Regions from separate parts of the Mesorhizobium sp. WSM4989 genome, predicted to be linked through region 1. Evidence: riboswitches for the same ligand, from Rfam matches in the RefSeq annotation. Region 1 holds a riboswitch; the other holds the start of a gene.
What was found. Region 1 has a riboswitch for glycine ahead of P9217_RS27130 (D-amino acid dehydrogenase). Riboswitches for the same ligand answer to the same signal wherever they lie in the genome.
Positions count from the first base shown of each region.

Region 2: it holds a riboswitch for glycine, as region 1 does, so the genes downstream of both, gcvT (glycine cleavage system aminomethyltransferase GcvT) here and P9217_RS27130 (D-amino acid dehydrogenase) in region 1, are expected to answer to the same signal.

Region 1 is NZ_JARTVN010000004.1:6-4,541, forward strand. Features, by position in the region: partial or broken gene P9217_RS27125 (malate synthase G) at 1-1,440, opposite strand, end outside; gene P9217_RS27130 (D-amino acid dehydrogenase) at 1,458-2,702, opposite strand; glycine riboswitch at 2,747-2,852, opposite strand; gene P9217_RS27135 (mandelate racemase/muconate lactonizing enzyme family protein) at 3,014-4,177, opposite strand; gene P9217_RS27140 (LysR family transcriptional regulator) at 4,304-4,536, opposite strand, start outside.
Region 2 is NZ_JARTVN010000002.1:1,612,986-1,617,521, forward strand. Features, by position in the region: gene gcvP (aminomethyl-transferring glycine dehydrogenase) at 1-373, opposite strand, end outside; gene gcvH (glycine cleavage system protein GcvH) at 390-758, opposite strand; gene gcvT (glycine cleavage system aminomethyltransferase GcvT) at 766-1,866, opposite strand; glycine riboswitch at 2,016-2,102, opposite strand; gene P9217_RS20505 (hypothetical protein) at 2,242-2,370, opposite strand; gene P9217_RS20510 (molybdopterin-binding protein) at 2,370-3,161, opposite strand; gene P9217_RS20515 (cytochrome b/b6 domain-containing protein) at 3,163-4,044, opposite strand; gene P9217_RS20520 (DUF1345 domain-containing protein) at 4,148-4,536, opposite strand, start outside.

The DNA of each region.
Region 1 (4,536 bases):
GATCATCGGGCCGGCTTCCATCGAGGTGTGGATCTCGTCGCCGGTGCGGTCGAGGAAGCCGGTGTTGATGAACACCACGCGTTCTTTGGAGGCGCGGATCGCTTCCTTGAGGTTGACGGTGGTGCGCCGCTCCTCATCCATGATGCCCATCTTGATGGTGTTTTTCGCCATGCCGAGCAGGGCCTCGACGCGGCCAAAAATCTCGACGGCGAAGGCGACCTCTTCCGGCCCGTGCATCTTCGGCTTCACCACATACATCGAGCCGGCGCGGGAATTGGCGCGGCGGCCGTTCTCGCCGACATCGTGCAGCGCGATCAGCGCGGTCAATGCCGCGTCCATGATGCCTTCCGGCACCTCATGCCCGTCGCGGTCGATAATCGCGGGGTTGGTCATCAGGTGGCCGACGTTTCTCACCAGCATCAGTGAGCGGCCGGGCAGCAGCAGCTGCCCGCCATTCGGCGCCGTGTAGCGGCGATCCGGGTTGAGCCTGCGGACAAAGGTCTTGCCGCCCTTGGTAATCTCTTCCGCCAGATCGCCCTTCATCAGACCGAGCCAGTTGCGGTAGACGACGACCTTGTCCTCGGCATCCACGGCGGCGACCGAATCCTCGCAGTCCTGGATGGTGGTCAGAGCGGCTTCGAGGATGACATCGGCGATGCCGGCCGGATCGGTCTTGCCGATCTGGTTGGCGCGGTCGATGACGATCTCGATGTGCAGGCCGTTCTTCACTAAAAGCACGGCCTCCGGCGTGGCGGCGTCGCCGCGATAGCCGACGAACTGTTTTGGATCGGCGAGCGTGGTGGCGCCGGCGCCCTCGCCCACCTTCAGCGCGCCGTTCGCCACCGAGAGCCCGTTGATGCCGGCCCATTTGCCGGTGGTCAGCGGCACCGACTGGTCGAGGAAATCCCTGGCCCAGGCGATCACCTTGGCGCCGCGCGTGGGGTTAAAACCTTTGCCCTTCTCGGCGCCGCCCGTCTCGGGAATGGCGTCGGTGCCGTAAAGCGCGTCATAGAGCGAGCCCCAGCGGGCATTGGCGGCGTTGAGCGCATAGCGCGCGTTCATCACCGGCACGACCAGCTGCGGCCCGGCGACGATGGCGATCTCGGGGTCGACATGGTCGGTCGAGACGCTGAAGGCCGGCCCTTCCGACACCAAATAGCCGATCTCCTTCAGGAAGCCCTTGTAGCCCTCCTTGTCGATCGGTGCGCCGTTGGCGCGGTACCAGCCGTCGAGCTTCTCCTGCATGGCGTCGCGCTTGGCGAGCAGCGCCCGGTTCTTCGGCGCCAGCTCATGCACGATGGCCGAAAAACCGGTCCAGAATTGTTCGGCGTCGATGCCGGTGCCAGGCGCGGCCTCCTCGGCCACAAAGTCATGGAGCTCCCGGGCCACTCTAAGGCCGTAAAGGGCCACGCTAGTTTCAAATCGGCTCATTGCGTCCATGACGGAGGCCCCTTGGATCAAGCCGCAGCGGCACCGGCGTTGAACTGAGCAGAGACGCTTTCGGCAACCATCTGGGCGGTCACGGCCGAAAGCGTCCAGCCCAGATGACCATGGCCGGTGTTGTAGAACACTCCCGGCTGACGTCCCTTCCCGATCCTCGGCATCATGTTTGGCATCATCGGCCTCAAGCCCGCCCAAGGCACGACCTTGTGAGTGTCAACCGCTGGAAAAAGCGTACGCATCCACTCCACCAGCGGGGCGACACGATCATTGCGGATATCGCGGTTTGCGCCGTTGAACTCGGCCGTTCCCGCTACGCGGAAGCGGTCTGGCCCGAGACGGCTGGTGACGATCTTGGCTCGATCGTCGAGAAGACTGACCCAAGGTGCGGCCCCCTGGCTGCCGTCGTCCTCAAGATCCACCGTGATCGAATAGCCCTTCACTGGATATACGTTGACGCGGTCGCCAAGGATCTTCGCGAAATGGCGACTGGCAAGTCCGGCGCAGACGACGATGCCATCAACGTCAATTTCCTCCGACGGGCCGTCCAGACCATTGCGAGTGTAACCGATACGGAACTTCCCATCGCGCACAATGCTTTCGACTGTGGCATCGAAGACGAAATTCGCTCCTCGCCGCTCGCAGGCCTTGGCGAGGCCGGAGGTGAACTTGTGGATGTCGCCCGTTGAATCCGAAGGGGTGTAGAAACCTGCATGGAAGCTGCCGTGCAGCGCCGGTTCGATCGACTTGATTTCCGATGCCGTTACGGGTCGGCGGTCAAGGCCCCCCTCGACGAGCATGGAATTCACCTTGAGCGCGTGCTGAAAACTCGATTTGTCCCAGTAGACGTGCAAAATGCCGCGACAGACGTGGTTGAAGTCGATCTTCTCGCGTTCGGCGATGGCAAACAGGTGCTTGCGTGCCTCGATCGCCAGCTGTGTGGTCTTGACGGTGTTCTGACGGTAGTTCGCTATGTTGGAAACGAATTCGGCCAGCCATGAATATTTGTGCCACGTGGGCGCCGGATTCATGAGCAGGGGCGCGTCACGGCGCATCATCCACTTGATGCCCTTGAGCATGGTCGACCAGTGGTTCCAGACCTCGGCATTGCTTGCGGAGAGCTGACCTCCATTGGCGAACGAGGTCTCCATGGCCGCATAGCGTTGCCGCTCGATGACGGTAACCGAGTAGCTACGTTCCAACAGGGCATAGGCAGTGGTGACGCCGGTGATACCGGCACCGATGACAGCTATATGGGGCATTGCGCTCTCCGCGATAGGATGGGTGCGGGTTCGATCCCGCGGCTCTTCCCCAATCTGTCGCTATACCTGAGAGCTTAACCGCGCAGGCGTGGCCCGTTCGGCGTTCCCCTTCGGTGGGCGCCTTCCGCGCCTCTCTCCAGATCGTTCAACGGCATGGTCACCTTTGCCTGAGAGTTTCCTGGGGGGTTGCTCCGTCGGCGTCGCCTATCGCTCAAGCGATAGGTCGATCTCTCCCATGCCGCCATTTTTGAACGCATGTTAGTCAGCTAATTGGTCGTCGGGTTCTCCAGCTCCTGCCTATGCGACATCGCCTAGTTGCTCGAGCGATAGTCGAACAGCCTGTAGGGTTCCAACCGCTTTGCCTCGACCGTGGCGCCAAGACCCGGTTCTGACAGGACTTCGAGATAACCGTCCTTGATGCGATCCTCTGGAGCATTAGCAAGAACCTGCACATACCCGTCCGACTGGGGAAGATACGGATAGATCTCGAGCGGCATCGAATTGGCGCACGCCGCCCAGACCTGGAGCGAAGCCGCAGTGCAAAGCGTAGACGCGCAGTTGTGAGGCGATACACGCGCGTTGTAGGCCTCGGCCATGGCTGCGATCTGAACGAGTTCGAAGACGCCGCCGCAGTTGCCGACATCCGGCATCACCACATCGATCGCACCGGTGTCCAAAAGGTTGCGGAATCCATTGCGTGTGTAGACGCGCTCGCCGGCGGCAATCGGAAAGCGGAAACGCCCGGCAAGGTTCTTGAGACCAGCCAGATTGAACGCATCAAGGGGCTCCTCGACCCACATGACCTTCAATTCTTCACAGAGATCGAGGATGCGCAGCAGCTGGTCATTGCTGAGGCCACCGGACAGGTCGATCATCAACTCCGCTTGATCACCCACGACTTCCTTCAGGTTGCGAATGCGATCGACGGCGCGTGTGAACTCCTCTGGCGACAGCATACGGCGCTGAACATGTGTCAGCGTCCGGCCAGGTTGCTGCGTAGCCAGAGGATAACTTTTCAAAATCCTGTAACCGTCCTTCAAAGGCCGCTCAGCAGCCTTGGCCCATTCGACGGCATCGTTGCAGTGGTAGTTCCACCCGTTGGCATAGACCTGAGCCTTCGGCTCGAAGGAACCACCGAAGAATTCGTAGACTGGCATCCCGGCAGCCTTGCCCTTGATATCCCACAGGGCCTGGTCGATCGCACTGATAGCTGCAAACGAGATCGCGCCGCCGCCCTTGGTCCAGAATGAATTGTCGTAGAGATGGTGATAGACGTGCCGTGGGTAACGCGGATCGGCGCCAATCACCCGGTGAGCGTAGTCCGATATCATGCCAACGGCTGCCCGAGCGCCTAGACCATAAGCGACCGCCGCCTCACCCCATCCGGTGATGCCCTCGTCGGTCTCTACCTCAACCAGAACCGGGCGCACGCCGCCCGTGGGGATATGATAGGCACGGATGTTGGTGACGCGCATTGGAGGTTCCTCTAGCAAGGGAGACCTGAACATGCGCGTTGCTGATCATAAGAGCAAAATCGAAATCTTGATACCCGCATAAGCAATTCTTATGGCGAGACCAAATTCCTCCCGCACCTCGACAACCTAAGCGTCAGAAGCCGTGGCTTCAAAGGTCTGGTGCTTGCTGAGCTCCACGCGCAGGGCCTCGTAGCTCTGATCCGCCATGTGGGACCATGGCCGGTACCGCGTCCGCATCAGGTAGTATGGCGAGGGCTCGATACCTTCGAGCGCCCGGCATTCCGCGGGCAGGGTGTTGCGAGTCAGAGCTAGAAGCGTGCTGCACGTGATAGCATCGGCAATCGCGACGCTGCCACCAA
Region 2 (4,536 bases), on a different contig from region 1:
GGAAATTGAACAGCATCTCCAGCCGGCCCTGACTGATCTCGGCTTGGTAAGGCGTGTAGGCCGTGTACCAGGCCGGGTTCTCGAACATGTTGCGCTGGATGACCGGCGGCACATGGACGCCGTGATAACCGGCGCCGATGAAGCTCTTCAGCACCGTGTTCTTCACCATCATCGCCGACAATTCGGCCAGTGCTTCGGCTTCGCTGGCCGGAGTGGGCAGGTTGAGCGGCAGGTCGAGGCGGATCGATCTCGGCACGGCCTGGCTGATCAGCGTTTCGACGGACGGAACGCCGATGGTGGCGAGCATGGCCCTGACATCGTTGACACTGGGGCCGATGTGACGGGCCGAGAAAGGAATGGGTGCTGCGGTCATTTCCAAGATCCTGGTATCAGCCGATATGGGCTTTGTAGGCGGCCTCGTCCATGAGGCTGTCGAGTTGGCTTGCGTTGGAAAGCTTCATCTTCCAGAGCCAGCCATCGCCGGTCGCCGCCGAATTGACCAATGAAGGGTCCGACGACAGTGCTGTGTTGGCTTCGGTGATCTCGCCGTCGACCGGCGCATAGACGTCAGAGGCCGCCTTGACGGATTCGACGACTACTGCAGTGTCGCCCTTCGCGAGCTTGCGGCCGATTTCCGGCAGTTCGACGAAGACGAGATCGCCGAGCTGCTCCTGCGCATAGTCGGTGATGCCGACGGTGGCGACGCCGCCTTCGACGCGCAGCCATTCATGATCCTCAGTAAAATAGGTATTTGCCATCGGAATATCATCCTTTGCGGTAGCGATGTGGCGTGAAGGGCAGCGAAGTGATATCGATCGGGATCCTGGTCCCGCGGACGTCGGCGAATAGTCTGATGCCGGGCTTGGCCAGCGCATTGTCGACATAGCCCATGGCGACCGGGTGGCCCGTCGACGGGCCGAAGCCGCCCGAGGTCACGTGGCCGGCCGCATTGCCGTCGGCATCGACAAGCGCGGCGCCGGCGCGCACCGGCTGACGACCATCGGGCTTCAGGCCAACCCGCTTCTGAGACGGCCCGCGCTCGAGGATCGAGCGCAGCGCGTCGGCGCCGATGAAGTGACCGGAAGCGCGGAGCTCCTTAGGGATCGCCCACATCAAACCGCCGCTCGCCGGATCGGTCTCGGGTGTCAGATCCTGGCCATGCAGGCAGAGCCCGGCCTCGAGCCGCAGGCTATCGCGGGCGGCAAGGCCGATCCATTGCACGCGCTCATCCTGCAGCAGCTTGCCGACGAGATCGCGGGCATCCGCTTCCGGCAGCCCGATCTCGAATCCATCCTCGCCGGTGTAGCCGGAGCGGCTCATGAACCAGTTTTGCCGGGGCTCGACACCATGCATGAACAGCAGCGAGCCCGTTTCGATACCGGCTCGCGAAAGGGCCGCCCAGGCATCCGGGCCCTGGATTGCCAGGAAGACGCGGTCGAGCGGCTCGACCTTGGCATCGAAATCCGCGGCCAACGCACGCAGATGCCTTTCATCCTCGGCCGCATTGCCGGCGTTGGCCACCACGATGAATCGGCCATCGTCAAGACGCGTGACGATCAAGTCGTCAATGACGCCGGCGGCCTCGTTGAGGAAGAAAGTGTATTTGGATTGGGCAATTTCCATCGCGCCGGCGTCGAGCGGGCAGGCGCGGTTGAGTAGGGCGGCGGCGCCCGGGCCGCCGACCTCGAACAGCTTCATATGCGAGATGTCGAACAGGCCGGCATGCTCGCGCGTGTGGAGGTGCTCCTTCATCACGCCGGCCGGATAGGTCAGCGGCATCGACCAGCCGGCAAAAGCGCCGAAACGCGCGCCCGCGGCGCTATGCAAATCCTCGAGGGGTAGATGTTTGGTGTCTTCGCCGGTCATGTCTTCTCCAGAGTCGCACGCAATCGACCGCCATTAGCGGTCTAGTCCGTGCCCCTCTGTCTGAAGCCTGAGAGACTCGCGCCCCGTAACTCTGTCGGCAGCGCTTACACCTTCGGCGCGGGAAGATTCCCGACTTTCCAGAGTTGTCTTTCCCGTCCACGGTTCTTTTGCCTGAGAGATTTCGGGCGATTTCCCCTTCGGCGACAGCTTGCGCTGTTCTCTCCCGCAAACAGGTAGGACTCAGTCACCTGAGCCCTCGACGCGCCATCCATAGCCCGTCGGCGACACCTTGTCACCTCCCAGCGACATATCTCTCGGCAGCCGACGCCGATGACAACACCCGATCTGGTCTGAACGGCGGCCCAGCAAGGCGGCCTAGTCGCCCGAGGCCATCGTCTTGCAAAGGATGATGTTGGAATGGCCGATTGTCGCCGTGAGGCTTTTCTCAATCGCGTTGAACTCGGCTGACGCAAGATCGTGCTCGGCCTGCAGGCGAAGCACCATCAAATACCAGCATACCAGTCGTAGCCATTGTCTTCCCAATAGCCGCCGCGACCGCCGCCGACATTGGCGAAGCCGTCGACCAGCTCGATCTTGTAGAGATATTTCGGCATCTTGTAGCCGAGCTGGCGCTCGACCCGCACCCGCAGCGGCGCGCCGTTCTCGACCGGCAGCGGCTTGCCGTTCAAGCCGTAGGCCAGGATCGTTTGCGGATGGCGGGCATCGATCAGGTCGATGCTGCCGTAATATTTGATGTCGCCAGACAGGCTTTGGTCGATCGTGTCGAGGCAATGGAACATGACGTAGCGCGCCTGCGGCTTGACGATGGCCTGATCGAGCACCAGCGAGAGCGGCGTGCCGGTCCATTTGGCGATGCAGCTCCAGCCTTCAACGCAGTCGTGGCGGGTGATCTGGGTGCGGCTCGGCATGTTCTGCAACTGCTCGCGGGTGAGCGACAGCGGTTTTTCGACGAGGCCGGTCACCTCCAGGCGCCAGTCGGCGAAATTGTTGGCGAGAAGACCCTTATAGGTGTCGTCGTCAGGCGCGGTGACGCCGTTCGGCCGCTGCGGCTGGCGGATGTCGGCCTCGCTGAATTCCGGTGCCAGCGCGTCCCGGCCGGCAAGCAGGCGCTGCGCGCGGTATGTCAGCCCGTTGGCGTTTTCGAGGAAGCTGCGCAGCCCGCTGCCGACGCCCAGACCGCTGTCGAAGGCATCGCAGCCGGACAGCGCGATGCCTGACAGACCGAGGCTGGCGGAGGTCAAGAACTTCCGGCGGCTAATCTGGAATTTTGCCATGTCAGGCGCTCCTCTCGGTTGCCTGGTCGTGCTTTGCGGGCGGGTCGGTGCGATACCAGCCGGTGATGATCGAGCGCAGCTCGTTGATCGGACCGGCAGCCACGATCATCAGCATATGGACGACGAAGAAGAGCACGAGCAACACCATGACAATGAAGTGGATGGTGCGAGCCGTCTGCCGACCGCCCAAGATTTCATTGAGCCAGGGAAGCACCGAATTCATGCTCGGCGACATCGCAAGCCCGGTGATGATCATCAGCGGCAACAGCACGAAGAGCACGCCGCCATAGGCCATTTTCTGCAGCGTGTTGTATTCGCGCGCGTGGTGGAATTTCAGCCTCGCATGGTCGAGGATGTCGCGCGGCAGCTTGCGCAAGTCATCCAGGCGAGGGGCAAGATCGCGACGGATATGGCCGTTGATCAGGCTCGCCACCAGCCAAATGAGCAGTGTTGCGCTCAGCACCCAGGCGAAGAAGAAATGCACGACGCGGGCCGTGCCGAGGTCGTAGTAGGACGGGATCGTCGCCCAGGACGGAAAGGCGCGCGGCGTTTCCTGTCCGGGAGGGCCGGACCAGCCGAGCACGCCGGTGGTGTCGAAGCGATGCCCGAAGATTTTGGTAAAGCCGCGCGGTCCGCCGTCTGTGTTTTCGGCGCCGATCTCGAGGATCGTATTGTTGTATTGGAAGCCCGATTCCTTGCCGATGTAGAGTTGCGGGCGCGCGTTGAAGATCTGCAGGCCCGAAAGCAGCATGAAGAACAGCGAGAACGCCCAGAGCCAATGGGTCAGGCGCGTCCAGCCCGATTGCCGGTAAATCAGCGTCGGGTCCTTCGGCGTGGATGCTTCTACCTCGGTGGAGGGTTCGCTTCTGGCGACGGTCTCCATATCTAGGTGTCCTCCCGGCTGCATCTTCTGCGGCCTCTCAGAGCCTTGTTCTCCTCCCAATACGTCTCCGGCCCAAGCGTTGTTTCATCCGATCACGGATTTATTATGGACAGCCCAGGCTGACCGCGAGATTGACCGCGGCGGCGACGATCACCGTGTTGAAGAAAAAGCTCAGGATCGAATGGACGAGCACGACCTGGCGCATGCGCGAGGTCGTTATCCCAGTGTCGGCGGTTTGCGCAGTCATGCCGATGACGGTCGCGAAATACAGGAAATCCCAGCCTTCCGGGCGTTTGCCGCCGGGAAAATCGAGGCCGCCGACCGGATTCTTCTTCCTGGTTTTCTCGTCGATCTCGTCGCCGTCCATCCAGTAGACATGCGCATAATGCAGCGCCGCCATCGCATGGATTGTGAACCAGCCAAGCGGGATCGACAGCATCGCGAACAGAACCTCCAGCGGATGCGCGGCAGCCTTTTGGTTGATGAGTTGAA